One region of the Photobacterium carnosum genome, then DNA from elsewhere that is predicted to be linked to it. Evidence: predicted binding sites of a transcription regulator. Region 1 holds the regulator's gene; the other holds the start of a gene.
What was found. Region 1 encodes MetJ, which represses methionine synthesis genes. Its sites were predicted from a motif close to TTAGACNTNTANANGTCTAA; they were not measured.
Positions count from the first base shown of each region.

Region 2: the regulator MetJ is predicted to act here: its motif matches at 2,163-2,182, upstream of metH (methionine synthase).

Region 1 is NZ_WMDN01000008.1:45,999-61,561, reverse strand. Features, by position in the region: gene glpK (glycerol kinase GlpK) at 1-253, opposite strand, end outside; gene GLP24_RS09645 (MIP/aquaporin family protein) at 343-1,194, opposite strand; gene zapB (cell division protein ZapB) at 1,792-2,034, shown strand; gene GLP24_RS09635 (1,4-dihydroxy-2-naphthoate polyprenyltransferase) at 2,181-3,089, opposite strand; gene hslU (HslU--HslV peptidase ATPase subunit) at 3,237-4,568, opposite strand; gene hslV (ATP-dependent protease subunit HslV) at 4,579-5,106, opposite strand; gene GLP24_RS09620 (SPOR domain-containing protein) at 5,290-5,889, opposite strand; gene cytR (DNA-binding transcriptional regulator CytR) at 6,058-7,083, opposite strand; gene priA (primosomal protein N') at 7,265-9,466, opposite strand; gene rpmE (50S ribosomal protein L31) at 9,735-9,947, shown strand; gene metJ (met regulon transcriptional regulator MetJ) at 10,068-10,385, opposite strand; gene GLP24_RS09595 (O-succinylhomoserine (thiol)-lyase) at 10,692-11,858, shown strand; gene GLP24_RS09590 (PadR family transcriptional regulator) at 12,101-12,667, opposite strand; gene ppc (phosphoenolpyruvate carboxylase) at 13,079-15,563, opposite strand, start outside.
Region 2 is NZ_WMDN01000011.1:683-16,245, forward strand. Features, by position in the region: gene metA (homoserine O-acetyltransferase MetA) at 1-724, shown strand, start outside; gene GLP24_RS11575 (cation:proton antiporter) at 780-2,063, opposite strand; gene metH (methionine synthase) at 2,245-5,916, shown strand; gene lysC (lysine-sensitive aspartokinase 3) at 5,994-7,361, opposite strand; gene GLP24_RS11590 (pyridoxal-phosphate-dependent aminotransferase family protein) at 7,687-8,805, shown strand; gene GLP24_RS11595 (PglL family O-oligosaccharyltransferase) at 8,861-10,594, opposite strand; gene uvrA (excinuclease ABC subunit UvrA) at 10,672-13,497, opposite strand; gene galU (UTP--glucose-1-phosphate uridylyltransferase GalU) at 13,636-14,502, opposite strand; gene GLP24_RS11610 (single-stranded DNA-binding protein) at 14,932-15,501, shown strand.

The DNA.
Region 1 (15,563 bases):
GTTGGTTAGTAATACCAATCGCCGCCACTTGATCGCTGCGAATACCTGCTTTGGCTAATGCTTCAACCATGGTTGAACTTTGGGTCGCATAAATTTCAAGAGGATCATGCTCAACCCAGCCAGCTTTAGGATAGATTTGAGTAAATTCGCGTTGTGATGAACAAACGATATTGGCATTGTGATCGAGCACCACCGCGCGAGAGCTGGTTGTTCCTTGATCTAGCGCCACAATATATTTTCGATCAGTAGTCATGATGGGTTCCTCGTTATCTTTATTATATTAGAGTCAGTGTCAATTGAGGGGGCATTAAGACCCCTTTGATTGTATTTATGGTTCAAATATTATGCTTCAACCGCAGGGGTCTCTGTATTGCCTTCACATTTGTTCGGTAGCGTACATTTGTTACCTGGAAGGTAAACACCCATAAATTTAGGGTATGCCCAGCCACCAAAAAGTGCGCCACAAATTGGTGCCAGTATTGGTACGATAAAGTAAGGAATATCTTTAGCACCAGTGAGTGCTACTGTGTCCCAACCCGCAAAGAAAGTGAGTAACTTTGGTCCAAAATCACGCGCAGGATTCATGGCAAAGCCAGTTAGTGGACCTAATGAGCCACCGATAACGGCAATCACTAAGCCGATGAGCAAAGGACCCATAGCACCACGAGGGGCACCATTTTTATCATCGCCAATCGCTAAAATGGCAAACATTAAAATTGCTGTAATGGTAAATTCAACCGCAAATGCACCACCAAAGCTTAATGATGGGTGAGGGAATGTTGAAAAGATAGAGGCGGTATCAAGGCTAGCAACCGTGCCACGAACAATGTTATGGCTGGCTTCATAATCAGTAAAAAGGTTGCTGTATAAAGCATAAATTAACGCTGCCGCTGCAAAAGCACCTAATACTTGCGCCATGATATAAGGCAAAACTTTGCGTTTATTGAAACCATGGAAACTGGCTAAGGCGATGGTTACTGCTGGGTTTAAATGGGCACCAGAAACCCCTGCTGTGACATAAATAGCAATGGCGACGCCAAGACCCCACATTATACTTATTTCCCATTGACCAAAGTCAGCACCGGTTAATTTCATCGCCGCGACACAGCCAACACCAAAAAATATCAGTAGTCCAGTACCGATAAATTCTGCAAAACATTCTCCGACTAGCGCATTAGGTTTGGAACTTGCCATATTGTCAGTCCTTTTGATAAGTAATGTAGGGTATCTCGTTATCCTTTATGCGCTGTAATTTACAATAGTTACTTTTTTTTAAAATAATAACGACTCAGTAATGTGCGTTCGAGCATAAATTATTTTCTAAAGTGAGCGTTTGGTGGGTTTTTATTGTCGAGTTAGTTAGGGACAGATCATCGATTGTGATATTTAGGTTATATTGTCGCGAGGGTATGGATTAGAACCATGAAATATAAAATAGCGGCGCTAAATTATCATGGTAATGTCAGACATAATTTGAGAAGGTTCGCAGTTATTACATTATTGACGGTTGACTGTGAAAAAATGATTTTGATGGTATTAACGTGGGTTAAATATGCTTAAAGTTGTTGAATTTAGCTGTTTTTAACTGCTAAATTAAGTAGATATTAGCTGCCTTTGCAAAAATTACATCAGACTTGTATGATTTTCCGTCAATTGCACGAATGCAATGGAAATGTAGATGTCAGCAAGCCATTGCCTCGTTAGAATAGTAGCTAAATATATATAACCCTGTCCGTAGAGATTACCTTCAATTGTTAAGGTAAATATATGGGCATAGATCAGGTGAACAATATGTCTCTAGAAATGTTGGAAAAATTGGAAGCCAAAGTTCAAATGGCTGTGGATTCAATTTCTTTGTTACAAATGGAAATTGATGAACTAAAAGAAAAAAATGATAGCCTAGCTATGGAAGCACAAGAACTACGTTCTGGTCGTGAGAGTCTTGTTCAAGATAACGAAGCACTACGTGGTGAGCATAACGTATGGCAAGATCGCGTACGTACACTACTAGGTAAGATGGATAGCGTAGAATAATCGCGTATTTATTTTAATACGATTATCGGCTCGGTATAACACCTGAAAAAGGTGATATGCCGAGCCGATATTTTATGTGTTGAGATTATGTTTACAACAACGAATGAGTTTATATCGAATGGTAGTTAATGCCACCGTGCAATTTATTAGGCTAATACCATACCGATAGCAAACAATAAATTGGTGATTAAGGCACATTTAACCATGGTTGCCATCATGGGTCTTAGGGCTGCGCCATCCGTTGAATCATACACTTGACGACCATGATTAATTAGAAGTGGTAGGCTGAGAATAAATAACCAGCCAAAGAGTGATTTTACTTCTAATAGGGCAAACAAGCTAAACAATACCACACTAGTCGAAAGTAGTATTAGATGGTATTTACGCCCCCATTGCGGGCCCATGCGTACCACTAAGGTTTGTTTACCACAGGCTTTATCATTATCAATATCACGTAAATTATTGATATTGAGTACACCAACAGCCAATAAACCACACGCTGTTGCGGGTAACATGATTAATGAATCAATTTGCCCAGTTTGTAGATAATAAGTACCCGCGACACCAAGCCATCCAAAAAAGATCAGTACTGATAGATCCCCAAGACCACGGTAGCCATAAGGTTTATTACCTACGGTATAGGCAATAGAAGCGGCAATTGCCAGTAATCCAAGTACTAAAAATCCAATAATATCATGCGGGTTTTTACACGCGATTAAAATTAAGGTTAAGCCACTAATAGCGGTAAGAATAATATTAACAATCATTGCTTTACGCATTGTTGCTGCCGTAACTAAACCTGATTGCATGGCACGTTGTGGACCTAAACGATCATTGTTATCGGTACCTTTAACGGCATCACCGTAGTCATTAGCAAGGTTAGAAAGGATTTGTAATAAAAGGGCGGTTAATAACGCGAGCGCTGCAATACTTGCAGAAAAACTACCATGCCATTTTGCAACGGCGCTACCACATACGATTGAGGCGATGGCAAGAGGTAAGGTTTTTGGTCTGGCGGCATCTAACCAAATTGTCAGTGAAGAGGGTGAGTTCATAAATTAGATACTTAAAGTGAATACTGAAAAGGTATTATGGCGTAAATTTGGTCATGCGCAAATTTATCCCATTAATGTTTGTAAAAAACAAAAAAACGGCGCGAAAAAACGCACCGTTTATAATGATAATAATTGGTTTAAATTTGATTATAAAATGAAGCGGCTTAAATCTTCATCAGCAACAAATTCACCTAAACGTGCTTGTACATAAGCATCATCGATTAGGAATTTTTCGCCTGCTTTTTCGCTAGCATCATAAGAAATCTCTTCCATTAAGCGTTCCATAACAGTGTATAAACGGCGGGCACCAATATTTTCAGTGCGCTCATTTACCTGCCATGCAGCTTCAGCCAAGCTATTAACACCTTCTGCGGTAAATTCGATATTTACTGACTCAGTTGCCATTAACGCAACATATTGCTGAGTTAATGATGCTTTTGGCTCAGTAAGAATACGTTTAAAGTCATGGCTAGTCAGTGCTTCTAGTTCCACTCGAATCGGTAAACGACCTTGTAGCTCAGGAATTAAATCTGACGGTTTAGCGACTTGGAATGCGCCTGATGCGATAAATAAAATATGATCTGTTTTAACCATACCGTGTTTAGTCGACACTGTACTGCCTTCGACCAATGGTAATAAATCACGTTGTACGCCTTCACGAGAAACGTCAGGACCTGATGATTCACCACGCTTACAAATTTTATCGATTTCATCAATAAAGACAATACCGTTATTTTCTGCAGCAAAAATAGCTTGTTCTTTTAATTCTTCTTGATTAACGAGTTTAGCGGCTTCTTCTTCAGTTGCAGCTTTTAACGCGTCTTTGATTTTCATCTTACGTTTTTTGCTAGTGTTACCAGCAAGATTTTGGAACATGCCTTGTAACTGGTTGGTCATTTCTTCCATACCAGGAGGCGCCATGATTTCAACGCCCATTTGTGGCGCTGCAACATCAATCTCGATTTCTTTATCATCAAGCTTACCTTCACGTAATTTCTTACGGAAAGATTGACGAGTGGTTGACTCTGTTGGCGCTTCTTCGTTTTGTCCCCATGCATCACGTGCGGGTGGCAATAACACATCAAGAATACGTTCTTCTGCTAGTTCTTCAGCATGGACACGTACTTTTTCTGTTGCTTGTTGATGAACCATTTTGACTGCGACATCAGTAAGGTCGCGAATAATGGTTTCGACTTCTTTACCGACATAACCTACTTCAGTAAATTTCGTCGCTTCAACTTTAATGAACGGAGCATTAGCCAGTTTAGCTAAACGACGGGCGATTTCAGTTTTACCTACGCCTGTTGGACCAATCATTAGAATATTTTTAGGGGTTACTTCTACGCGCAGCTCTTCAGGAAGCTGCATGCGACGCCAGCGGTTACGCAGTGCAATCGCAACCGCTCGCTTGGCTTTGTCTTGACCGATAATATGGCGGTCAAGTTCGTGAACGATTTCGCGAGGAGTCATCTCAGACATTGCAACTTCCTTACTTAGTTTCTAGTTCTTCAATAGTATGATTGTGGTTGGTAAACACACAAATATCACCCGCAATATTTAACGCTTTTTCAGCAATTTCACGTGCGCTAAGATCGGTATTTTCTAATAATGCAATCGCTGCGGCTTGGGCGAAGTTACCGCCAGAACCAATAGCAACTAAATCATGTTCTGGTTGCACTACATCACCGTTACCAGTAATGATTAATGAGCCAGTTTCATCAGCAACGACTAATAAAGCTTCTAGCTTTCGTAGTGCACGATCAGTACGCCAATCTTTGGCTAACTCAACCGCTGATTTCAATAGATGGCCTTGGTGCATTTCTAATTTACGTTCGAAACGTTCAAATAAAGTAAAAGCATCAGCCGTGCCGCCAGCAAAACCAGCGAGTACTTTATTGTTATAGAGACGACGAACTTTGCGTGCATTGCCTTTCATTACTGTATTGCCAAGTGAGACTTGACCATCACCAGCAATTACGACATTGCCGTTACGACGAACAGATACAATAGTTGTCATGTTAAACTCTCTTTGATTCAGCTCCGACGTTAGCCGGGATCTTTAATGCTATTAGATCTGGGGATAGAGACGGCGGTTTTCAAGGTGTCGGTGACAATTGCTGATTGTGGTTGTCATCATTATTGCACTTATAAAAAAGGATGCCACATAGGCATCCTTTAGTGTTATTACGCTTAATGATGATTATTGCCAGAACCAAATTGCACAAGGGCTAATGCCATTTTTTTGTAATTTGTTCTGATCATTCATGGCCAAGCGCTTATCTTTATAAGGGCCAAGTACGACGCGGTACCAAGTACCTCTATCGTTGGTTGATACTTTTATTTGGCTGTTTAATCCTTGAAATGCAATCGTTGCTTTGCGCTCATCAGCTTGAGCTTGGCTATGGTAAGCACCACATTGTAATAAATAAGGCTTACTGGGCTTATCTTTTGCAACGACTTGTTTAGGCGTTAAGACGGGCACAATGACTTTTTTATTTTCTAATTCTTGAATATAACGCCATTTTTCTTCAGGTTTCGGAGGTAGGGCGTTGGTATCGGTTTTTACTGGTTGCGGTTTGATAATAATCGCAGCTGGTGTGACAGGTGCAGTTTCAGGCACATCAGTCCCTGAAAGGAAAAATAAACCTACAATTAGTCCACACACTAATATAACAGCCAATGCCGCCCATTTTGTTGGAAAACCTGTTGACGGTGTTTTTTTGCCTTTATGGCTGGCTTTTGCCTTTATTGGCGCTGGTTTCGGTGAGCGCCCGCGTTTTACATAATCTTTAGTGGCCACAATATCGACAAATTAGTTGGGAAGATAGACAGAACGCTATGTTACAAAGTTGGATTGATCCTGACCAGTTATTATCGCGGTTTCACTGATAATTAACCCCATATTACGACAAAGATGATCGGTTTTATGATCTTGGTACGGTAACGCGCCGAATATGGGGGAAATCAATTAGCGACTTGGTGGCGCAGCACTTTCACGAATAACCAGTTTTGCATCCAATAAACGTGAACCTGCCTGAACATCTTTACCTTTGAGCAATTCAAGTAGCATTATCATGGCTTGACGGCCGATCTCATAACGAGGCTGTGAAACCGTCGTTAAAGGTGGATCGCAATATTCTGCAAATTGAATATCATCAAAACCGACAATAGACATATCATGCGGTACACGTAAACCAAGACGTTTGGCTTGTTGCATTGCGCCGATAGCCATTACATCAGAATGACAAAATAATGCGGTTGGCGGTTCAGGTAAAGCTAGTAGCGCAGTAATCGCCCGTGCTCCTGCGGCAAAGCTGAAGTCACCTTTAATGGTGTAGGCAGGGTTTAAGGTAATGCCGGCACGACGGAGAGCTTGCTGATAACCTTGCTGGCGGAACTGCGACAGGGCTGCTTTATCAGGGCCAGTAATTTGGGCGATGCGTTTATGGCCCATTTGGGTGAGGTAATTCACCGCATCAAAGGCTGCGGTTAAGTTATCAATGTGCACCGTAGGTAATTCAAGCTCTGGCGCATATTCACACGCCATGACTAATGGTGGTAGATTTTTTTGTTCAGGTTTACTGACGTCAAAGGGTAAATTATTACCTAATAACAACATACCATCAGCTTGCTTAGTAAACACTAAATTCGCAAATGAGTTTTCCCGACGTTGTTGTTGGCCGCTGTCACCGAGTAACACTAAATAACCATTTTCCATCGCTGCTTCTTCAATGCCACGAATAATCTCAGTGAAATAAGGATCACAGATATCCGGAACAATGGTCACAATGGTTTTCGATTCATTGCGGCGTAGGTTACGTGCCAGTGAGTTTGGTGAATATCCAGCTTCCATTACGGCTTGCTCAACTTTTTTCCTTGTTGATGCCGATACTTTTTCCGGGTTCATTAGTGCGCGCGAAACCGTCGCGGTTGATACCCCGGCTAGCTGGGCAACGTCCTTCATTGTCGCCATAGTGCTTTCCTCTTTTGCTATATTTTTCTAGTTTACAGTTGACGGGTTGATACTGAAAATATTCAAATATATTTGTCAACTAATTGTAACTGACTGAAAAAAGTCAATTCATGAGCATATTGTAGAATGGATGCATAAGTTGAAACTTGCTTTCAATAGCATAAATTACATTCGCTATGTGAACTGCATCGCATTGTCTAGTTTAAGTTAAATCTTGTGGTTCGACATCAATTGACCATCGAATTTTTTTAGCAAGCGGTAATAATTGGATCGCTGGCTTGGCAATACTGAGCATTTGTTGAAGTTTATTTCGATTAGGCGTTTGTAAAATTAATTGCCATCGGAATCGTCCTGCACGTCGAGCAAGCGGGGCGGGATTAGGGCCTAAGACACAACAATCTTGATCATAAACTGGGCTCGCTTCAAAAATTGCGCGAATTTGTTGTAAGAATTGACACACTAAATCACTGTCATTAGCTTCAGCGCGAAGTAGCACTAAATGAGTAAAGGGTGGCAGTAATGCTTGGCGGCGTTCAGTTAATGCTGTTTGAGAAAAAACGCCATAACCTTTATGCAGTAATGATTGTAGCAATTGATGCTCAGGATGATGGGTTTGTAATAATACTGAACCTGGTTTACTGGCACGTCCAGCTCGACCTGCAACCTGAATAAACAGTTGTGCTAGTCGCTCAGAGGCTCGAAAATCATTACTGAATAATGCGCTATCAACATCAATTAATGCGACTAAAGTAACATCAGGGAAATGGTGTCCTTTTGCTAACATTTGGGTGCCGATTAAAATTTGATATTCGTTGTTTTTAATCGCTTCTAAATAGTTTTCGAGTGACCCTTTACGACGGGTACTATCTCTATCAATACGTACAGTTTTAAATTCAGGAAATAGCTCTGCTAATTGTGCTTCAAGTTGCTCGGTACCGACACCCACTGGTGATAATTGCGTTGATCCACATTGTAGGCATTGGTGCATTATTGGTCTTTGAGTCGCACAATGATGGCAGCGTAATTCACCTGATTGTTGGTGAAGGGTATAGTACGCATCACAACGATCACATTCTGCGATCCAACCACATTCATGGCACATCATTGCAGGTGAAAAACCACGTCGATTAAGAAACAACATCACTTGGTTACCCGCATTGAGGTTTTTACGCATTTCTGCGATCAGCGGCGCTGATAATCCTGCATTTAGATATAAACCTTTGACATCAATAACGCCATGACGAGCAGCGCTAGCATTTCCGGCACGTTTTGAAAGGGTCAGATAATGATATTTACCTGTTTGAGCATTATGTAAGGTTTCAAGTGCAGGGGTTGCTGAGCCTAAGATGATTGGAATGTTTTCTTTATTGGCACGCATTACCGCCAGATCACGGGCATGGTAACGTAAGCTATCTTGTTGTTTATATGACGCATCATGTTCTTCATCAACAATAATAATCCCGAGGTTCGCAAACGGGGTAAATAGTGCTGAACGGGTACCAATAATGATCCCTGCTTGATTATCTCGCCCAGCAAGCCATGCCGTCATGCGTTCACTATCATTTAGACCTGAGTGTACGGTTTCTAATGGCACATTAAAACGGCGCTTAAAGCGGTTAATAGTTTGTGGGGTTAAGCCTATCTCTGGGACTAAAATAAGCGCTTGTTTACCCGCAGCTAAAATGGGTTCAAGTAGATTAAGATACACTTCAGTTTTTCCTGATCCCGTGACGCCATCTAATAGATAACATCCAAAATCTGGATTACTGTTAACGGTGGCAATGGCTAACGCTTGCTCTTCGTTTAAACGTGGTTTTTGTTCTGTGATCGCAAACTTCGGTTGCCATTGATGTTGTTTTGGTTGCTGCTGTTGTTCGATTACCCAGCCTTTTTGTACGACAGCTTTTAAGGTCGCACTATTAACGTCATGAGTGAGTAAGCTTTCGTGACTGAGTGGACCATGACGTAATAGATTTAGAATTTGAGCTTGCTTAGGGGCGCGCTTTAAACCATTTAGCGGCTGATCACGACCCGCTTCGGTAAGCTGCCAGTATTTTAGCGGTGCGGTTGATGCTTCTCGACCTTTACGTAATAAAGCGGGCATCGCATTGGCTAGAGTATCCCCTAATGGATATTGATAATAACGACTGGCCCATTTTAATAACTCAAAGAGAGCGGGTTGCCATAAAGGTTGGCTATCTAAGACTTGTTGAATCGGTTTTAACTGTTGAACAGGAAAATCAGAATCATTACCGATAGCAATTATAATCCCGACTAATCGTTGGCGACCAAAAGGCACTAGCACGCGTCCACCGATAACTGGGGTGGTGTTAGGTTTGATTAAATAATCAAAAACTTTGTCGAGTGGGATAGGTAAAGCAACGCGCGCTATTAGGGGGTTCATATTTTATCGCTTTGATTGAACTTGTACTAAATAATAACAGATCGCGTGATATGGAATAAGTGCTGCTATGTAGCAATCATTAATTACTGTTTTAGTGATTGCTACAAAGAGTGATAAAAAAACAGCGTCTGAGTTGATCTATTGAGAACGATTGATTACTATACGCCGCCTGATTTGTCGTAAATTTACGGCAGACTATTTTATTAATCACGTGTGGTGCCCGGCTTTGGATCGGGAGAGCGACACGGCCTTAACTTGAGGTTTCCCCATGAAACAAGGTATCCACCCAGAATACAAAACAGTAAACGCACGTTGTTCTTGCGGTAACACTTTCGAATTTAACTCTACTATGAGTAAAGACATCAGCCTTGATGTATGCGATAAGTGTCACCCATTCTACACTGGTAAGCAACGTCAAGTTAGCTCTGGCGGTCGTGTGGACAAATTCAACAAGCGTTTTGGCGCGCTTGCTAGCAAGTAATTATTTGCCAGCTGAATTTACAAAAAAGGGATGCGCAAGCATCCCTTTTTTTATAGCTTAAATTTGTCAGATGTAAAAAAACCAGCAGTCATGCTGGTTTTTTGCTATCTCATGTACATGTTATTCATTAATGTCTTCGTAAGTAATACCCATCGCATCCATCAATAACTTTGCTTCTGCAGGAATATCGTCAGGGTGATCTTTACGGATATCATCATCTGTAGGTAACGGTTGGCCTGTATAGGCATGTAAGAAAGCTTCACAGAGTAGTTCACTGTTGGTAGCGTGGCGCAGGTTATTGACCTGACGGCGAGTACGTTCATCAGTAAGAATTTTGAGAACCTTTAATGGAATAGACACTGTAATTTTTTTTACTTGTTCATTTTTCTTACCGTGTTCTGCATAAGGGCTAATATATTCGCCATTCCACTTTGCCATGTTTTACCTTCTCAGCGATGTTTAATTAATGATGATAACAATGTCGCGATGACGGTTGTTAGTACATAGTCATGATAGGCGGCGATATTACGTGAACATCGCTAGTTTGTCCTCTACCGTGGTATATAACAGTTACTAGATCACGACTATTTTTTCAATTATTGAATTTTAGCGGGATTTACTGCTATAAGCAAAGACATATAGGCGTCCAGATGTGTTGACGTCTTATTTTGAGGTGGTTAAGGTTGTTAACAGCCATCATTATTTATTTACAGGGTTCACCCCCTTATAACAAGGAACGTTATTATGAGTGATAAGCAGCTTGCGACCATTGCGGTTCGCACTGGTATTGATGTTGATTCACAATACAATGCAATTGTTCCGCCTATTTATTTAACTTCAACCTATAGTTTTCCCGCTTTAGGTGAGTTACCTCAATATGATTATTCCCGTTCAGGTAATCCGACCCGAAATACATTGGCTGATGCCTTGAGTGACATGGAAGGCGGTGCGGGTGGGGTAGTGACTAGTTGCGGTACTGCTGCGATGAATTTATTGGTCTCAGCGCTTTTGGGGCCTGATGATTTATTGATTGCTCCCCATGATTGTTATGGTGGCAGTTACCGTTTATTTAATACTCGCGCGCAGAAAGGCGATTTTAAGGTGCTGTTTATTGATCAGTCTGATCCAGAGGCCTTAGCGGCGGCGTTCGCACAAAAACCAACCTTGTTATGGCTTGAAACCCCCTCTAACCCTTTAGTGCGTGTCATCGATATTAAAGCGATCTGCCAACAAGCACAGACGGTTGGTTGCCAAGTTGCGGTTGATAACACCTTCCTATCACCATTATTACAACAGCCATTATCGCTGGGCGCTGATTTTGTGGTGCATTCAACCACTAAATATATTAATGGCCACTCTGATGTTATCGGGGGTGTTCTCATTGCTAAAGACCAAGCTGCGGCTGAAAATTTAAGTTGGTGGGCCAATTGTATTGGTGCAACGGGGGCACCCTTTGATGCGTATTTGACGTTACGTGGATTACGCACATTAGCACCAAGAATGCGGATGCATGAAGAAAATGGTGCGGCAGTATTGGCTTATTTACAGCAACAACCTTTGGTTGGCACCATTTATCATCCAAGTTTACCGACTCATGCAGGGCATGAAATTGCTAAGCGTCAGCAACGTGGTTTTGGTTCGATGATGAGTTTTGAATTCGCAGGAAGTTATCAACAACTGGAATTGTTTGTTAAAACGCTACAATTGTTTTCGTTAGCCGAATCATTAGGGGGAACTGAGAGTTTAATTGCTCATCCTGCATCGATGACCCATCGCGCAATGACTGATGACGAACAGCGAGCGGCAGGGATTTCAACTTCTTTATTGCGGTTATCAGTTGGCTTAGAAGATCCTCGTGATTTAATGGCCGATCTTATGCAAGCATTTGCTGCTGCCGAGGCGATCTGTTGATAAAAAAAGCTATGCCAGTGACATAAATTTGGTGGTAGTTGATTTGCGTGTTTTTGCGATTGAAAGCTCGTGGTATCGCGAGAATCCATTAGTGATTCAGGCGCTAAATAGGATGTGATGGTAGGGGGGTAATATCTGATATTAGCAGGTGAGTGACAATGCTGTAGTTGATAGCGTTGGCATGAAATGTTTGTAATAAAAAAGCCGCAGTTTGAACTGCGGCTTTTTTGTTGGATATAAACTTAGTTGATAGCGACTGCACTACCTTCACTGTCCATATCTTTAAGTTCAGTTAATACTTCTTCAGCCCATAATATCCAAGCTTGGCGGTTATGAAGACCACGGCGCAAGGTTAAACGGTCGAGACGTTGCTGACGATCCATGTTTTTGTAATCACCAAAATGAATGTTCTCTAGCTCTTGATAATGACTTATCAAAATGTGTGATTCATCAATTAAAGCTTCAAGTTGCTGCTGCATTGGCAATGAATTGTGGACACCACAAATCAGTAGCTTTGCAGAAAACTCATCGCGAGTAGTGGGATTACGAGCTGGCTCTTGGAACCACTCAAATAACGCCTGATGACCAAGATCGGTAATTGAATACACTTTACGATCAGGTTTGCCATTTTGAGGTTCAAGACGACAAGTTACTTGATCGTTCATTGCCATTTTATTGAGTTCACGATACACCTGCTGGTGGCTCGCTTTCCAAAAATAACCGATACTGTGTGAAAATTCTTTGGTTATATCGTAACCAGTTGCTTCTCGAGTGCTAAGCACTGTTAAAATTACATGTGGTAGTGACATCTCTTCTATCCGTTAAATATATAAAATAAAAAAACACAATAGGGCTTAGATTATGTAACGCTTCAAATGACGTTTTTAATTTATAATCGTGCTATTGCACTGCCTAATTGCGGTCGCATAGAATATCATTAATTGGCTCAATATCGATACTTCTAGTTCAATTATCTGTTACTGAGGCGTTTCAATTTATTATCTTGTAAACAATAGCCAAGTTGATTTAGTACTAAAAAAATAATAATTTGATTGAAATATATTCATCTTTAATCATATTGATACTTTTATATCTTAGTCTTTATAAGCAATGTAGTGCTGTATCAAAATTGAGACTTAGCTATATTATTTAACAAAATTATAAATAATAGTCAAAAAAAAAGGCTATCCGAAGATAGCCTTTTTCGTGTGATTAGTCGATCAACCTGTGTTTCGCATGCCGGTTGCAATGCCGGCAATAGTAATCATTAATGCTTCTTCGAGCTCTGTTGGTAACTCTTTCTGTTGGCGAGTACGGTAAAGTAATTCTGCCTGCAGCATATTAAGTGGTTCAACATAAATATTCCGTAAGCGAATAGATTCAGCACCCCACGGATCTTGTTGCATTAAGTGATCATTATTTTCAACGGTTAAGACTGTTTTAATGTCTTGCTGTAATTGTGAGCGTAATTGCTTACCTAAAGGCCATAAGGCTTCATCAGTTAAGCGTTGGTCATAGTATTCAGTAATGCCAAGATTAGTTTTACTGTATACCATTTCTAGCATACCTAACCGGGTTGAGAAAAACGGCCATTCGCGACACATTTCTTCTAGTTGTGCGGTATCACCATTATCAATTGAATGTTGAATCGCTTCACCCGCGCCTAACCATGCTGGTAATAAGAGGCGGTTTTGACTCCAAGCAAAAATCCATGGAATAGCACGTAGGCTTTCAACGCCACCATTAGGATTACGTTTTGCAGGACGAGAGCCTAGCGGTAATTTACCCAGTTCAGATTCTGGCGTTGCGGCGCGGAAATAAGGAATAAACTCAGGTGTGTTACGGACTATATTACGGTACGCGTCACATGAAACATTAGAAAGTTGGTCCATAATCTGACGCCATTCTTGTTTCGGTGCTGGCGGCGGCAGTAAGTTAGCTTCTAACGTTGCGCTCGCATAAAGGCTGAGGCTGTTAATCGCCACTTCAGGTAGCCCAAGCTTAAAGCGAATCATCTCACCTTGTTCTGTTACGCGTAAGCCGCCTTTTAGGCTGCGTGGTGGTTGAGATAACAACGCCGCATGTGCTGGTGCACCGCCACGACCAATACTACCGCCACGACCATGGAATAAGGTAATTTCAACTTCTGCTTTTTCACAGACATCAACCAGTTTTTCCATCGCACTGTATTGTGCCCAGCCCGCTGACATGACACCGGCATCTTTGGCTGAATCAGAATAGCCAATCATTACCATTTGATGGTTTTGAATAAAGCCACGGTACCAGTCAATATTAAGCAGTTGCTCAATAACATCAGCACCATTATTTAAGTCTTCAAGTGTTTCAAATAATGGACACACATCCATGCGGAACGGGCAACCTGCTTCTTGTAATAATAGGTGCACGGCTAGTACATCAGAGGCTGTACGTGCCATTGAAATCACATAAGCACCTAACGCTTCACGCGGTTGTTCTGCAATCGCTTTACAGGTTTCTAGCACTTCTTGAACGTCAGCTGATGGTTCCCACTTTCGTGGTATTAATGGTCGTTTAGACGATAATTCACGAACTAAGAATGCGATCTTATCTTGTTCACACCACTGACTGTAATCACCTAGACCAATATGACGCGTTAGCTCTGAAATAACATTTTCATGGCGAGTACTTTCTTGACGAATATCCAGTTTAACCAGATGAACACCAAAACATTTTATACGGCGTAGTGAATCAAGTAGTAAGCCATCAGCAATGATCGCCATACCACATTGATGTAATGACTGGTAACACGCAAACAGTGGATCCCATAGCTCAGCAACATCATTAATAATGTGCTTAGAAAGGGGAGCGCTACCGTTGATTTGTGCTTCTAAACTATCGCGAGTAATAATCAGTTTGGTACGTAGTTGTTTTAGAATTGCACGGTAAGGTTCGTGTTCTTCACCTGCAAGTTCACGCACTTCATCATTACACTGAATCATTGATAATTCATTGATCAATTCTTGCACGTCACCAAGGTAAAGCTCTGCAGCTTTCCAGCGTGAAAGACGTAAAACTTCATGGGTAACATCAGACGTTACAAATGGATTACCGTCGCGATCTCCGCCCATCCATGATGAGAAGGTTACTGGCGCGGCATCTAATGGTAATTTTTTATCTAAATGCTGTTGCAGTTTTTCATCAAACAGACGTACAAATTCCGGTACCGCTTGCCATAATGAATTTTCAACAACCGCATAGCCCCATTTTGCTTCATCAAGTGGGGTTGGGCGTTGCTGGCGAATAACATCGGAGTACCATGCTTGAGCAATCAGTTGTTCTAATCGTTGTTCAACACGTGCACGTTCAGCGGTTGATAATTCACTTAGCTCTAATTGTGATAAACATTTATTAATCTGTACCAATTTATGGATCATGGTACGACGTGCAATTTCAGTTGGGTGAGCGGTTAGCACTAAATCGATATTTAATTCATTAATCGCCACTAAAGAATCTGCAGGGTTAACATCATGCTGCACTAATTTAGTAAATAATTCATCGAGAGCATCTGGGCTACATAATGTCGTTTCACGTTGACGTGAAATAGTATGGTATTGCTCTGCAATATTGGTGAGATTAAGGAATTGACTAAAAGCTCGAGCTACAGGAAGTAATTGGTTATCGGGTAGGTTTTGTAATTCAGCAATCAGTTTTTCACGATCATCTTGA
Region 2 (15,563 bases), on a different contig from region 1:
TGATAACAGGCCGACAAAAAATACTCCTCAGGAACATTTAGATACGTTTTATCGTCAATTTGAAATGGTGAAAGATCGTAATTTTGATGGGTTGATTGTGACGGGAGCGCCACTAGGGTTAGTGCAGTTTGAAGATGTACTGTATTGGGAAGAAATTCAGCTGATCATGAATTGGGCTAAGGATCATGTGACCTCAACATTGTTTGTCTGCTGGGCTGCTCAAGCAGGATTGAAGTTGTTGTATGATTTGCCTAAGCGTACACGTAAAGAAAAACTGTCTGGGGTTTATCATCATCGTATTCATGATTGCCATCACCCGGTGTTGCGTGGTTTTGATGATACCTTTTTTGCCCCCCATTCTCGTTATGCTGATTTTTCTGCAGATTATCTAAGTACACATACTGACTTAGATATTTTAGCGACATCTGATCTAGCCGGTGTTTATTTAGCGGCGACTAAAGATAAGCGTAATGTCTTTGTTACGGGTCATCCTGAATATGATGTCGATACACTCCATCATGAATTTGTTCGTGATAGTGAGCAAGGGATGGAGCCAACGATTCCTGTAAATTACTATCCTAATGATGATGTTAATAGCGTACCTGTTGCGAGTTGGCGTAGTCATGGTCATTTACTTTTTAGTAATTGGCTTAATTATTGTGTTTACCAACAGACACCTTATGATTTGGCGCATTTTTCAGAAGCCAGTTTTACCAAAGATTAATAAAAAGGCCAGCTTAGTTAGCTGGCCTTTTTATTATTTATGAGTGAGGCAGAAATTAATGTTTATTCTGTTTTTCCCATAGTTTGGCTTTTTCAATTAATGCGGTAATTGTTGAACCTTGAATCAATATAGAGAAAACTACCACTGAGTAGGTCATGACAAGGATGATTTCTCTGACATCAATATCTTTTGCTGGAATAACGATCACTCCCGCAGGTACCGCCATGGCCATTGCGAGTGCTAAACCACCACGTAACCCTCCCCACGTAAGGATCTTAACTGACATTGGGTTATATTGACGGTAATGGCTAAAGCCAATATAAGGCAGTTTTACGCTTAAATAACGGCTTAGTAATACCAATGGAATTGCGATTGCCATTAATATCCAGTCCTCTTGGTGAAAACTGAATTCAAGCATGGTCATACCAATAAGTAAGAATAATAGACCGTTTAGGAACTCATCAACTAATTCCCAGAAGTGATCAAGGTGCTCTTCACTTTCTTTTGAAAAGCCAATATAGCGCGTCCAGTTGCCGATCATAATGCCAGAGACAACCATGGCGAGTGGGCCTGATACATGGATAATTTCGGCAAAAGCATAACCAGCCGTTGGAATACCAATGGTTAATAATAATTCCATTGAGTGGTCGTTAGTCGAGCAGATAAGGTAATGGAAGATTAAACCTAAAATGAAACCATAAACAATGCCGCCTATCGCTTCTTGTAAGAATAATTGCGTCACGCTTAAGACTGTTGGCGTTTGATTACCAAAAGCGACGGTAAATAGAGTTACGAAGATAACTAAACCAAAACCATCATTAAATAATGACTCACCTTCGATTTGAGTCGAGATTCGGCGAGGGGCGTTCATCTTTTTAACAATAGCAAGTACGGCAATGGGGTCGGTTGGTGAGATCAGTGAGCCAAATAATAAACAGTAAATAAGATCAAGTTGGATCCCTAGTAACTGACAAATACCCCATAAGCTAAAGCCAATAAAAAAGGTTGAAAAGAGTGTGGAACCTAAAGCTAAGGTAGTGATTTCCCATTTTTGCTCTTTGAGGTGTGGCAATTTAATACCAAGCCCACCTGCAAAGAGCAAAAATCCTAAAATCCCTTTTAACAAAAAGTCTTCAAAGTTGATTTTTCCCATCTGGGTTGAAGCAATATCTTCAAGATGAAACCAGCCATTATGGCCTGCAAAAATAATAAGTAGCGATAAGATAAGAGAACCAGCCGTAATGGCGATGGTGGTTTGCATCTTACCTATCTTACTGTTTATAAAAGCTATAAGCATTGCTGCTGCAGCTAGGAAGCAGAGGGTGTTGTAAACCGACATGCAAAACCTCTAGATTAAATTATTGAGTAGATTTAATGGTTTGTGATAGTAAAACCATCAGTTAGTAATGGCTATCGTTAATTAACTTATTTTGCCATTGTACATGTTTGGACGTCTAGATTCCTATTTGAATTGTGATAGGATGTTATCAAGCTGTAATGGATTATAAGGATATAATGTAGTGTTAAAAGACAAGGATGTACTGCATAAGCGACTTGAACAGCAGATTTTGATCATTGATGGTGGCATGGGCACCATGATTCAAAGTTATAAGCTCGACGAGCAAGATTATCGAGGCCAACGATTTAGTGATTGGCATGCTGATCTTAAAGGTAATAATGATCTATTAGTTTTAACTCAGCCGCAATTAATTAAAGATATTCATCTTGAGTACCTTGAAGCTGGCGCTGATATTTTAGAAACCAACACCTTTAACGCGACCACCATTGCAATGGCTGACTATGATATGGAAAGCCTCAGTGCCGACATTAATTTTGCCGCAGCAACGCTTGCTCGTGAGGCAGCAGATGAATGGACGGCACAAACCCCGAATAAACCCCGTTTTGTGGCTGGAGTTCTAGGACCAACGAACCGTACTTGTTCTATTTCTCCTGATGTGAATGATCCTGGGTTTCGAAATGTCACTTTTGATGAGTTGGTGATTGCTTATAGCGAGTCTACCCACGCGTTAATCAAAGGTGGCGTCGATATTATTTTGATTGAAACCATTTTTGATACTCTGAATGCCAAAGCCTGTGCTTTTGCGGTCACGGGGGTTTTTGAAGAGCTTGGTTATGAGCTTCCTGTGATGATTTCAGGCACCATTACTGATGCCTCTGGGCGTACGCTTTCTGGTCAAACGACTGAAGCTTTCTATAATTCTTTGCGTCATGTAAAGCCGATTTCCTTTGGCTTAAATTGCGCCCTCGGCCCTGATGAATTACGCCAATATGTGGCTGAGTTATCACGTATTTCTGAATGTGCAGTATCAGCCCACCCAAATGCCGGATTGCCTAACGCATTTGGTGAGTATGATCTTGAAGCCGCTGAAATGGCTGAGCATATTAAAGAATGGGCGCAACAAGGCTTTTTAAATTTAGTTGGCGGATGTTGTGGTACTACTCCTGAACATATTCGACAGATGTATCAAGTTACCAAGAATATTAAACCTCGCGTGTTACCTGAAATTAAAGTTGCGTGTCGATTATCGGGGTTAGAGCCGCTGACTATTGAAGCTGAAAGTTTATTTGTTAATGTTGGTGAGCGGACAAATGTCACCGGATCTGCACGTTTTAAGCGTTTAATTAAAGATGAACTTTATGATGAAGCATTAGACGTTGCTCGTCAGCAAGTAGAATCTGGCGCGCAAATTATTGATATCAACATGGATGAAGGCATGTTGGATGCGCAGGCGGCAATGGTGCGCTTTCTTAATTTGTGTGCAACAGAGCCAGATATAGCCAAAGTGCCAATCATGGTTGATTCCTCGAAGTGGGAGATTATTGAAGCTGGACTTAAATGTGTTCAGGGCAAACCGATTGTTAACTCTATTTCACTCAAAGAAGGCAAAGAGAACTTTATTGCGCAAGCTAAGTTGCTACGTCGTTATGGCGCAGCAGTGATTGTAATGGCATTTGATGAAGTGGGTCAGGCTGATACTCGTGAGCGTAAAATTGAAATCTGTACTAATGCTTATCATATATTGGTCGATGAAGTGGGTTTTCCTGCTGAAGATATTATTTTTGATCCCAATATTTTTGCGATTGCGACCGGCATTGAAGAACATAATAATTATGCGGTTGATTTTATTGAAGCTATTGCTGAGATTAAACGTACCTTACCCCATGCGATGATTTCTGGTGGCGTGTCTAATGTGTCGTTTTCATTTCGAGGTAATAACCCTGTTCGAGAAGCGATCCATGCGGTGTTTTTATATTACTGCTTTAAAAATGGCATGGATATGGGGATCGTTAATGCGGGTCAGTTAGCGATTTATGATGATCTGTCTGATGAATTGCGTAATGCGGTTGAAGATGTAGTGCTTAATCGTCGTGATGATAGTACTGATCGCCTACTCGATATCGCCGCTAATTATCGTGATAGTGGTGCCGTTGAAGAAGATCGTACCCTGCAAGAGTGGCGCAGTTGGCCAGTTGATAAACGATTAGAGCACGCTTTAGTTAAAGGGATCACTGAATTTATTGTTGAAGATACTGAACTGGCTCGAGTGAATGCGGATAAGCCATTAGAAGTGATTGAAGGTCCTTTGATGGCGGGGATGAATGTCGTTGGTGACTTGTTTGGTGAAGGTAAGATGTTTTTACCTCAAGTCGTTAAATCTGCTCGTGTTATGAAACAAGCCGTTGCCCATTTAGAGCCGTATATTAATGCGGAAAAGCAAGCCGGATATACTAACGGTAAGATTTTATTAGCCACGGTAAAAGGTGATGTACACGATATTGGTAAGAATATTGTTGGGGTGGTACTTCAATGTAATAACTATGAAATTATCGACTTAGGTGTCATGGTTTCATGCGATAAAATTTTGCAGGTCGCTCAAGAACGGAATGTTGATATTATTGGATTGAGTGGTTTGATCACCCCTTCGCTTGATGAAATGGTCTATGTGGCTAAAGAAATGCAGCGTCGAGGTTTTGAGGTGCCGTTACTGATTGGCGGTGCTACTACCTCAAAAGCACATACCGCAGTAAAAATTGAACAAAATTATCAACAGCCAGTGGTGTATGTCTCTAATGCCTCGCGGGCGGTTGGCGTTTGCTCTGCGTTATTGTCTGAACAACAAAAACCTGCATTTGTAGAGCGCTTAGCTGCTGAATATGATGTTGTACGTGAACAATATGCGCGTAAAAAACCACGAACACCACCGATCACACTTGATCAAGCTCGAGCGAATGCTGTCGCCCTTGATTGGGTTAATTACACGCCGCCAGCGCCTAAAAAAGCTGGCGTGCATACCTTTACTGATTTTCCGGTTGCTAAATTACGTCAATATATCGATTGGACGCCATTTTTTATGACTTGGTCATTAAGTGGAAAATATCCAACCATTTTACGCCATGAAGTGGTGGGGGTTGAAGCGACTAAGTTGTTTGAAGATGCAAATCAGATCCTCGATGATATTGAACGCACAGGCATGATCAAAGCCAATGGCGTCTGTGGTTTATTCCCTGCAAATAATATTGGTGATGATATTGAAGTTTACACGGATGAAACGCGCACAGAAGTATTAACGGTACTGCATGGCTTACGCCAACAAACCAAGAAGCCCAAAGGTCCCAATTATTGTTTATCAGATTACATTGCCCCGAAAGGGAGTGGTAAAGCGGACTGGATTGGTGCGTTCGCCGTGACAGGTGGTATTGGTGAGTATGATATTGCTGATCAGTTTAAAGCGCAGGGTGATGATTATAACGCGATCATGGTTCAAGCGGTGGCGGATCGATTAGCAGAAGCGTTTGCTGAATGTATGCACCAAATAGTACGTAAACAAATTTGGGGCTATGCAGCGGATGAAGATCTTAGTAATGATGATTTGATCCGTGAAAAGTATCAGGGTATTCGTCCCGCTCCTGGCTATGCCGCCTGTCCTGAACATACCGAAAAAGGGGCGATTTGGCAGTTATTGGATGCAGAAGCCAATACAGGAATGGTGTTGACCGAGAGCTATGCGATGTGGCCGGGTGCTGCGGTATCAGGTTGGTATTTTTCACATCCAGATGCGCGTTATTTTGCGGTCGCGCAGATCCAACATGATCAGTTGGAAAGTTATGCTGATCGCAAAGGTTGGGATTTAATTGAAGCTGAAAAGTGGTTAGGGCCTAATTTGTCATAAAATTATTAGGTTAAAATAAATAAGGCGCAAACGTTGCGCCTTTTTTGGGTCTTTTTTCTTGTTGGTGCTGATAGTGGTTATTCTAAAAGTTGCTGATGCAGTGTTGTTATGACAGATTTAGCATCGGCTTCATTGACTAAAAAACACAGATTATGAGGACTAGCACCATAACAAATAAGACGTAAATTATACGCATCAAGAGCACCAAAGATATGCTTAGCGGAGCCTTTACTGTCACTCATATGATTCCCTATCAATGCCACTAACGACAAACCTTGTTCAATATCGACGCGGCATAATTGATTGAGCTGTTCAACGGCGGCTAAGGGTAAGGTCGGTGCACCGCCGCCAGTATCGGTTTGATCAAGGGTTAATGAAACGCTAACTTCGGAGGTGGTAATTAAATCGACTGAGATTTTATGTTCTGCCAAAATACGAAATACTTCGGCTAAAAAACCATAAGCTTGAAACATATTGAGACTAGTTAAAGTCACTAAGGTTTGATTGCCACGTAACGCCAATGCTCGAAATAGTGGTGCTTGTTCAACGGTTTTTCTGATCCATGTTCCACCTTGTTGCGGTGCTATTGATGAGCCAATAAAGACGGGGATCTGGTGGCGAATAGCGGGAACCAGTGTTGATGGATGGAGGATCTTGGCACCAAAATTAGCCATTTCAGAGGCTTCACTAAAACTGATTTCTTTAATGGGTTTTGCTGCTGCGGTAATGCGAGGATCAGTGGTGTACATTCCCGGAACATCAGTCCAGATCTCTAGTGTGGTCGCATCAACAGCTTCTGCAATTAGTGCAGCACTATAATCACTTCCACCTCGGCCAAGAGTGGTGGTATTACCAAATTCATCACGACCTATAAAGCCTTGTGACACCGCAATCTGGGTATCGACGAGTGGCACCAAATATTGTTGAGCTAATTGACGAATAAGATCTGGCTGTGGAATCGCTTTACCAAACTGGGTGTCGGTACGCATTACATCACGAATATCAAATCGAATCGCAGCGGCATTCATCTCAACTAAAATTTGGTTAAAGAGGTAGGTTGATAATAGCTCGCCATGACTGACTAATTTATCCGTGAGTTGGGGGGATGATGCAATTGCTGCTTGTGCAGAAGCTGAGGCTATATCATCGAATAATGCGTAAATAGCATCACTGACCGTGTGTGGGTGCTGTAGTTGATTCAGTATCTGTTGGTGAGTATCAGTTAATTGCTGTAAATGTTGCTGGCGTAGCGTGATATCACTAATGCCATTAGCTAAGGCGACCAGTAAATTAGTTACGCCTGAACAAGCACTTATTAATACTATTTTGGTGTGTGGATTGGCAATAACAATATTTGCACTGCGGCACATTGCTGCATAATCGGCAACACTGGTGCCACCAAATTTAGCCACAATTAATGGATTTGTTGTCGCGGTCGGAATCATGCTCATTACGGTGTTCTCCCTTTTGTTGTCAATCGTGCAAGGTCGGCTTTTGTTTCGGAAGAATTCCCGACGTCCATTGTCGAGGAGATAATAGGCAGTCACGCACCTCTTCTGTAGTGAATAATCACTGTTGTCATTGAATAGGAAATCGCCCTTAGTTGTCAATTGTTAAATGATGATTTATTTAAGGTTACTAAAAAGTATGTATTTATGACGGGTTTTTGGGTTATTACTTGCGGCTTTTGTGTTGCTCTAATACTCTGTAGTGACCACTATCGTGCTATCACCTTATTGATAATAATCATGATTTAATGGAGTTGAATCTATGTCTATCACCAGTTTTATACCACCCCAAAGAACACTTATGGGACCGGGTCCTTCTGATATCTATCCGCAAGTATTACAAGCCCTAAGTCGGCCGACAATTGGCCATCTTGATCCATTGTTTATTAAAATGATGGATGAGCTTAAACAACTGCTGCAATACGCTTTTCAAACTAAAAATACGTTTACGATTGCAGTATCAGCACCGGGCAGTGCTGGCATGGAAGCGTGTTTTGTTAATTTAGTTGAGGCGGGTGATAAGGTCTTAGTTTGCCGTAATGGTGTCTTTGGTGACCGCATGCGAGAGAACGTTGAACGCTGTGGTGGCATCGCAATCATGGTTGATAATGCATGGGGGGAGCCCGTCTCGCCAGTTTTAGTTGAGCAAGCATTACACGCCGATCCTGAGATTAAAATTGTCGCGTTTGTACATGCAGAAACGTCAACGGGCGCGCTATCTGATGCTAAAACTTTGGCTGAAATTGCGCGAAAGTATGGCTGTTTAACCATTGTCGATGCCGTGACTTCATTAGGTGGTGTACCTTTACTGGTGGATGAATGGCAACTGGATGCGGTTTATTCGGGCAGTCAAAAATGCTTATCTTGTGTGCCAGGATTGTCGCCACTGACGTTTTCCGAGCAAGCAATTGCTAAAATTCAACAACGTAAAACACCAGTCCAAAGTTGGTTTTTGGATCAAAGTTTAGTGCTGGGTTATTGGAGTGGTGAAGGTAAGCGTAGCTATCACCATACCGCGCCCGTCAATAGCTTATATGCATTACATGAAGCATTAGTGTTGTTACACAATGAAGGTTTAGAGCAAGCATGGCAGCGACATCACCGAGCGCATCTTGAATTAAAAACAGGACTTGAAGCGCTAGGGATTCAATTTGTGGTTGAAGAGGCGTATCGACTGCCACAGCTTAATGCGGTGTATATTCCTGAAGGTATCGATGATGCCGCGGTAAGATCGACCTTATTAGAACGCTATAATCTTGAGATTGGTGCGGGATTAGGCACACTCGCAGGTAAAGCATGGCGTATTGGATTAATGGGCTATGCTGCGCGCAGTGAAAACGTTGCTTTGTGTCTGAAAGCTCTTGAAAGCACGTTAAAATAAATAGAGTGATGAACCATCAATGGCCATTGTAATAGCCATTGATGGTTAGCTGTGATTACTTCGCTGATGAAGTTGTAGTTGCGTCGCTAAGCTGAGTGAGACTTGGAAATAATTGTTGTGCTTCATGTGTCACTTGGGCTGCTTGATCGGTATTACCTTGTGCTGTGTACGCAAGTATTAGGTTTTCAAATAATGCGGGACGAGGCCAATGCTGTGCTTTTTGGTTTGCCCATTGAATATATTCAGTAATTAACTGAGGTTTTTCGGTTGCAATACCTAATTGTAGTTGAGTTAAATGAAGATCCCATTCAAAACGATTTTGCCACGCCCATGGATTATTCACTTTAATTAAATAATCAATATTAACCGGTCGTGTTGTTTCAAATTTGGTGAGTAACCAACCTGAATATAATGTTGTTAGCATAAAGCCAGTGATAATTATGGGGGTAATAATGGCAAAAACTTTGATGCTTAAAGTATATGTTACTTGTCGGCGGTGATATTTTGCAGTGAGATTATCGACCCAAAAAATTAAGATGATAAATATTAGCCAATGTACCAAAGAATGGTAGAACGGGTATTCAAGTTGGGTATGCAGCACGATAGGGAAAAACAAGCCAGTTAATGCTAATTGAGTTCCATTAGGGGCTCTTCTTATCTTTATAAAAACAGCAAATGCCGCTAATAATAAACCGATTAACGGTATAATACCGCCCTCTACTGCCCAATATAATAGTTCATTGTGAGGATGATCTAAGCTTGGGATCCCCGCTGGTTGATGTGCGGGATCTTGTTGATGCCATAGTGCTGTTTGGGTGATATATGCGATTTCAAATTTACCATAGCCATAGCCCGTTAATGGTTTAGTAGTAAACATCTCATAGGCTTGTGGAAAATGGATTTCTCGAGGGCTTTCTAATGAGACACTTTCTCCTCTTGGTGACCAATGTTCAGTTGATGCGATATTCCATGCAAAACATAGCCCTAATGCAATCATTAATAGCCATAAGCGTTGAGTTTGTTTAGCGGCAAAACGACGTAAATATGGCAGCATTAGCAGTAGGCCAATGATTGCACCTAACCATCCTGTACGCGAATTTAATACGACAATAATGGGAATGGTAAGAACTGGAGTGATAAGTAAGGTGATATGTTGCCATGACCATTTACCACGATATAACGGTACTCGTGCTAATAGATAAGTACTAATCACTAGTCCTGTGGCTAAAAAGCTTGCCATTACATTAGGTTGTTGGAATATTCCATAAGGGCGGTTGGCAATGACGTTATAGCCAATAGGGTTCTTTGCTGGGATCCAAAGATATTGATACCATGCAAAAATAGCTTCAATTAAAACGCCAATTAAAATAAACCACAGTAAACGTTGGCGCTGTTGATGGGTAAAAACAAATTGTTGCAAACTCACAAAGAAAAGAAATCCTGCCCACAAAGTAAATAAGCGATTAAACGCAGCCTCTGCATCAGCATTAGGGTAAAAAACGGGAAGTGTGAGTAGTATACAGCAGCCAAATAGTAGTAACGTTAGCCGAGAGTAACGCCATATTTGTTGACGGTAAATTTCGAGTAAGCCCAAAGATATAGCAAAGCTAAATGGGATCCATACTGCGGCATTAAATGAGAGTTCAAGCCCTGAACCACCGGGATTATGTTGAAAGTAATGCATTGCAACAATAAAAATAATTCCTATTGTTGCAAGGAAATAGGGTACCAAAGGTTTAGAAATCCGTTTTTGTTCTAATTTGGTACCTTTAAGTTGTAACACTGTCATGGTTGTTCCTGAGTATGAATAAGCAAACAGGCTGAATAAAATCAGCCTGTTGATACATGTTAAAGCATTTTTATCTGTTAACTTAGCAACGGTTTGAGGAACCTTGCTGTATGTGAGCCTTTTACTTTGGCTACATCTTCAGGTGTACCTATCGCTATAATTTCACCACCACCATTACCGCCTTCCGGACCGAGATCAATTACCCAGTCTGCGGTTTTTATTACATCGAGATTATGTTCGATAACAACGATGGTATTACCACGATCACGTAGCTTATGTAGTACTGTTAGCAGTTGCTGAATATCATGGAAGTGTAAGCCTGTTGTGGGTTCATCTAAAATATACAAGGTCTGACCTGTGTCACGTTTAGATAACTCTTTAGCCAGTTTAACCCGTTGTGCTTCACCACCCGATAAGGTTGTAGCTGCTTGTCCTAGACGAATATACGATAAACCGACATCGATTAATGTTTTCAATTTTCGCGCAATTGCTGGAACAGGTTCAAAAAACTGATGCGCATCCTCAACGGTTAGCTGTAAAACTTCATCAATACTTTTTCCTTTGTAACGTACCTCTAAGGTTTCACGATTGTAGCGTTTACCTTTACACGCATCGCATGGTACATAAACGTCAGGTAAAAAGTGCATTTCAACTTTGATAACGCCATCACCTTGGCACGCTTCACAGCGTCCACCGCGAACATTAAAGCTAAAGCGCCCAGGTTTATAACCTCGAGATCGGGATTCTTGAGTACCCGCAAAGAGTTCACGAATAGGCGTAAAAATACCCGTATAAGTGGCGGGGTTTGAACGTGGTGTGCGGCCAATCGGGCTTTGATCAATGTCGATCACTTTATCAAAATGTTCTAAATCTTGAATTTCTTTATAAGGTGCAGGTGTACCCGTTGTTGCGCCATTGAGTCGCTGGTGGGCGATCTTAAAGAAAGTATCATTGATCAAGGTTGATTTACCTGATCCCGAAACACCCGTAATGCAGGTAAATAATCCAACAGGAATTTCGACATTAACATCTTTAAGGTTATTACCGCTGGCCCCTAAAAGTTTAACTGTTTTTTCAGGATCAAAAGGTACGCGTTGTGCTGGAATAGCGATTGATTTTTTACCACTAAGATATTGACCAGTTAACGATTTTTTTGATTTTAAAATATCTTTAATCGTGCCTTCGGCAATAATTTCACCGCCATGTACACCTGCGCCAGGACCGATATCAATCACATAGTCAGCGGCACGAATGGCATCTTCATCATGCTCAACCACAATCACGGTATTACCAAGATCACGTAAATGGATCAGGGTTTTAAGTAATCGTTCGTTGTCACGCTGGTGGAGACCAATCGAAGGTTCATCAAGTACATACATGACTCCCATTAAACCAGCGCCAATTTGACTTGCGAGTCGAATACGCTGCGCTTCACCACCTGAAAGGGTCTCGGCACTACGAGAAATACTTAAATAATTTAAGCCGACATTGATTAAGAAGCTTAAACGTTGATTGATTTCTTTGAGTATTTTAGCGGCAATTTGAGCTCGTTGGCCTGTTAATTTTAATTGATCAAAGAAAGTAAATGCGTCATTGATACTCATGTCGCAGATATGAGGAAGGTTAGTTTCACCAATAAAAACGTGACGTGCTTCTTGACGTAACCGTGAACCATGGCAGCTTGAACATGGTTTTTTTGATACAAATTTAGCCAGTTCTTCACGGACAGAGTTAGATTCTGTTTCGTGATAACGGCGTTCCATATTATTTAAAATACCTTCAAACGGATGCCGACGAACGGTAATGTCACCGCGATCATTAATATATTTAAATTCAATATCTGTGGTGCCAGATCCACTTAGGATCAAGGTTTGAATTTTTTTAGGTAAGGTATTGAAAGGTGCTTCAACATCAAATTTGAAATGCTCAGCTAATGATTTGAGCATTTGGAAATAGTAAAAATTACGTTTATCCCAGCCGCGAATAGCACCGCCAGCTAAACTGAGTTGGTCATTTTGCACCACGCGCTCAGGATCAAAATATTGTTGAACGCCTAAGCCATCACAGGTGCCACAAGCCCCCGCAGGGTTATTAAACGAAAATAATCGCGGCTCAAGTTCTTGCATACTGTAGCCACAATGTGGGCAAGCAAAGTTAGCTGAAAAAACCTGTTCTGGTGCCTCGCCAGCAATCATGGGTGCAATAATCACTGTACCGCCTGAAAGTTCGAGTGCGGTTTCAAATGATTCGGCTAAACGTAATTGCAGATCATCACGGACTTTAAGACGATCAACGACAACTTCAATAGTGTGTTTTTTCTGAAGTTCTAATGTCGGTGGATCTGATAGGTCACACACTTCGCCATCAATACGCGCACGAATATAACCTTGGGCGGCAAGGTTGGCGAGGGTTTTTACATGTTCGCCTTTGCGCTCTTTTACGATGGGAGCGAGCAACATTAATTTGCTGCCTTCGTCCATAGCGAGTACTTGATCGACCATTTGGCTAACGGTTTGTGCGGCCAGAGGAACGTTATGAGTCGGGCAGCGAGGTTCGCCTACACGAGCATAGAGTAAACGTAAATAGTCATAAATTTCGGTAATAGTGCCGACAGTAGAACGAGGATTATGTGACGTTGATTTTTGTTCAATCGAGATGGCTGGTGATAAACCTTCAATATGATCAACATCAGGCTTTTCCATTAACGATAAAAATTGGCGAGCATAAGCTGACAGTGATTCGACATAGCGGCGTTGACCTTCAGCATATAAGGTATCGAAGGCTAACGATGATTTTCCCGAACCCGATAAGCCCGTGATAACAACGAGCTTGTCGCGAGGAATGGAAATATTGATATTTTTGAGATTATGGGTGCGTGCACCCTGTACTTCGATGTAATCCATACCCATCACTATTGTTTTACTTGATTGTTAGTGAGTAGTATTTCATAGCCGCTTTTAATGAGCAAAAGATACTGAATAAAAACACAGCGGTAAAAATCCCACTATCAGTAAGCGGGATTGTTTGACGTTTTAGTTTGCTTACTTCTTGCTGGTTTGCTGTTGTGCTAACTTAGAAGCTTGATCTTTTTTATAAATATTTTCATAGCAGTAGTTGGTTGCTTCGATGTAGCCATCAACGCTACCACAGTCAAAACGTTTACCTTTAAATTTGTATGCTAATACACAACCAGATTGTGCTTGTTTTAGTAGAGCATCAGTGATTTGGATCTCACCGCCTTTACCTGGCTCTGTGTCTTCGATGATATCAAAAATATCAGGCGTTAGAATGTAACGACCGATAATAGCAAGGTTGCTTGGTGCTGTACCTGGTTCTGGTTTCTCTACCATGTTATCAACTCGGAAGAGATCATCACGGATCATTTGACCTGCGATCACACCGTATTTATGGGTATCTTCTGCTGGGACTTCTTCAACCGCAACGATTGAACAACGGAATTGCTTATAAAGTGCCGCCATTTGAGCGAGTACACCTTGATCTTCGTTTACACAAAGGTCATCAGCAAGTACCACTGCAAATGGTTCGTTACCTACTAACTCACGGCCCACAAGGATCGCGTGGCCTAAGCCTTTCATTTCACCTTGACGAATGTAAGTGAAGTGCGCTGAATCAATCACGCGACGGATATCAAATAAAAGCTCTTCTTTATTAGTACCGCTAATTTGATGTTCTAGTTCGTAGTTTTTATCAAAGTGATCCATCAAGGTATTTTTACCACGACCAGTAACGATACACATACCATTCATACCAGCTTGAATTGCTTCTTCAACACCATATTCAATCAGAGGTTTATTTACGATAGGCATCATCTCTTTTGGCATTGATTTTGTTGCAGGAAGAAAACGGGTGCCGTAGCCAGCTGCTGGAAATAGACATTTCTTGATCATAGTGTTTCCTAGATTTCATGTAATTGATAATGTATTGAATGCAGATTGAAATATATCTACTTATTTCGTTAGCGAGAATTAACAAAAAAATAGTCGTTATTGTTTTGTTAACTCATAAAGAAAATTATGCACAATGTTAGAGATTTTAAACGATAAATCAACTGAATATCATTGTCGAACTCGCAAATTATAAGTGTCATATAAATGATAGCTTTATGCTTCCAATTACGGTTACGAGACTAGGATATAGACTTCGATTATGTTTTTATGATCACCCATATAGCATTTTACATGGGTGATTGTGTGACCTGACATATTTTGGCGCTATGCCTTAGCCTTGCTGACATGATAAACTGTAAGATTAAGTATAAACTTACATTAAGCGGCTATTAACACCCAGTACCGTCGCTATCAGCTTTGGAGTGAACTATGGCCAGTCGTGGCGTAAATAAAGTTATCCTAATCGGTAACTTAGGAAATGATCCAGAAATTCGTTACATGCCTAGCGGTGGTGCAGTAGCTAATATTACTATTGCAACCTCTGAATCTTGGCGTGATAAAGCTACCGGTGAGCAGCGTGAAAAAACAGAATGGCACCGTGTAGCATTGTTTGGAAAATTAGCAGAAGTCGCTGGTGAATACTTACGTAAAGGCTCACAAGTGTACATTGAAGGCCAATTACAAACACGTAAGTGGCAGAATCAGCAAGGCCAAGATCAATACACAACTGAAGTTGTTGTTCAAGGTTTTAATGGTGTGATGCAAATGCTAGGTAGCCGTAATGGTGGCCAAGGTGCACCAATGGGTGGTCAGCAACAACAGCAAAATCAAGGTAACTGGGGTCAGCCTCAACAACCTGCTGCTGCGCCACAGCAAAATTATGCACCACAGCAACCAAAGCCGTCACAACAGCAAGCACCTCAGCAGTCGGCTCCACAGCAGCCACAGCAGCAATATAATGAACCACCAATGGATTTTGACGACGATATTCCATTCTAGGACTCATATAAAATAAAAGTGTAAGAATAAACGCTTTTAATTACCAAATTAAACATTAACCC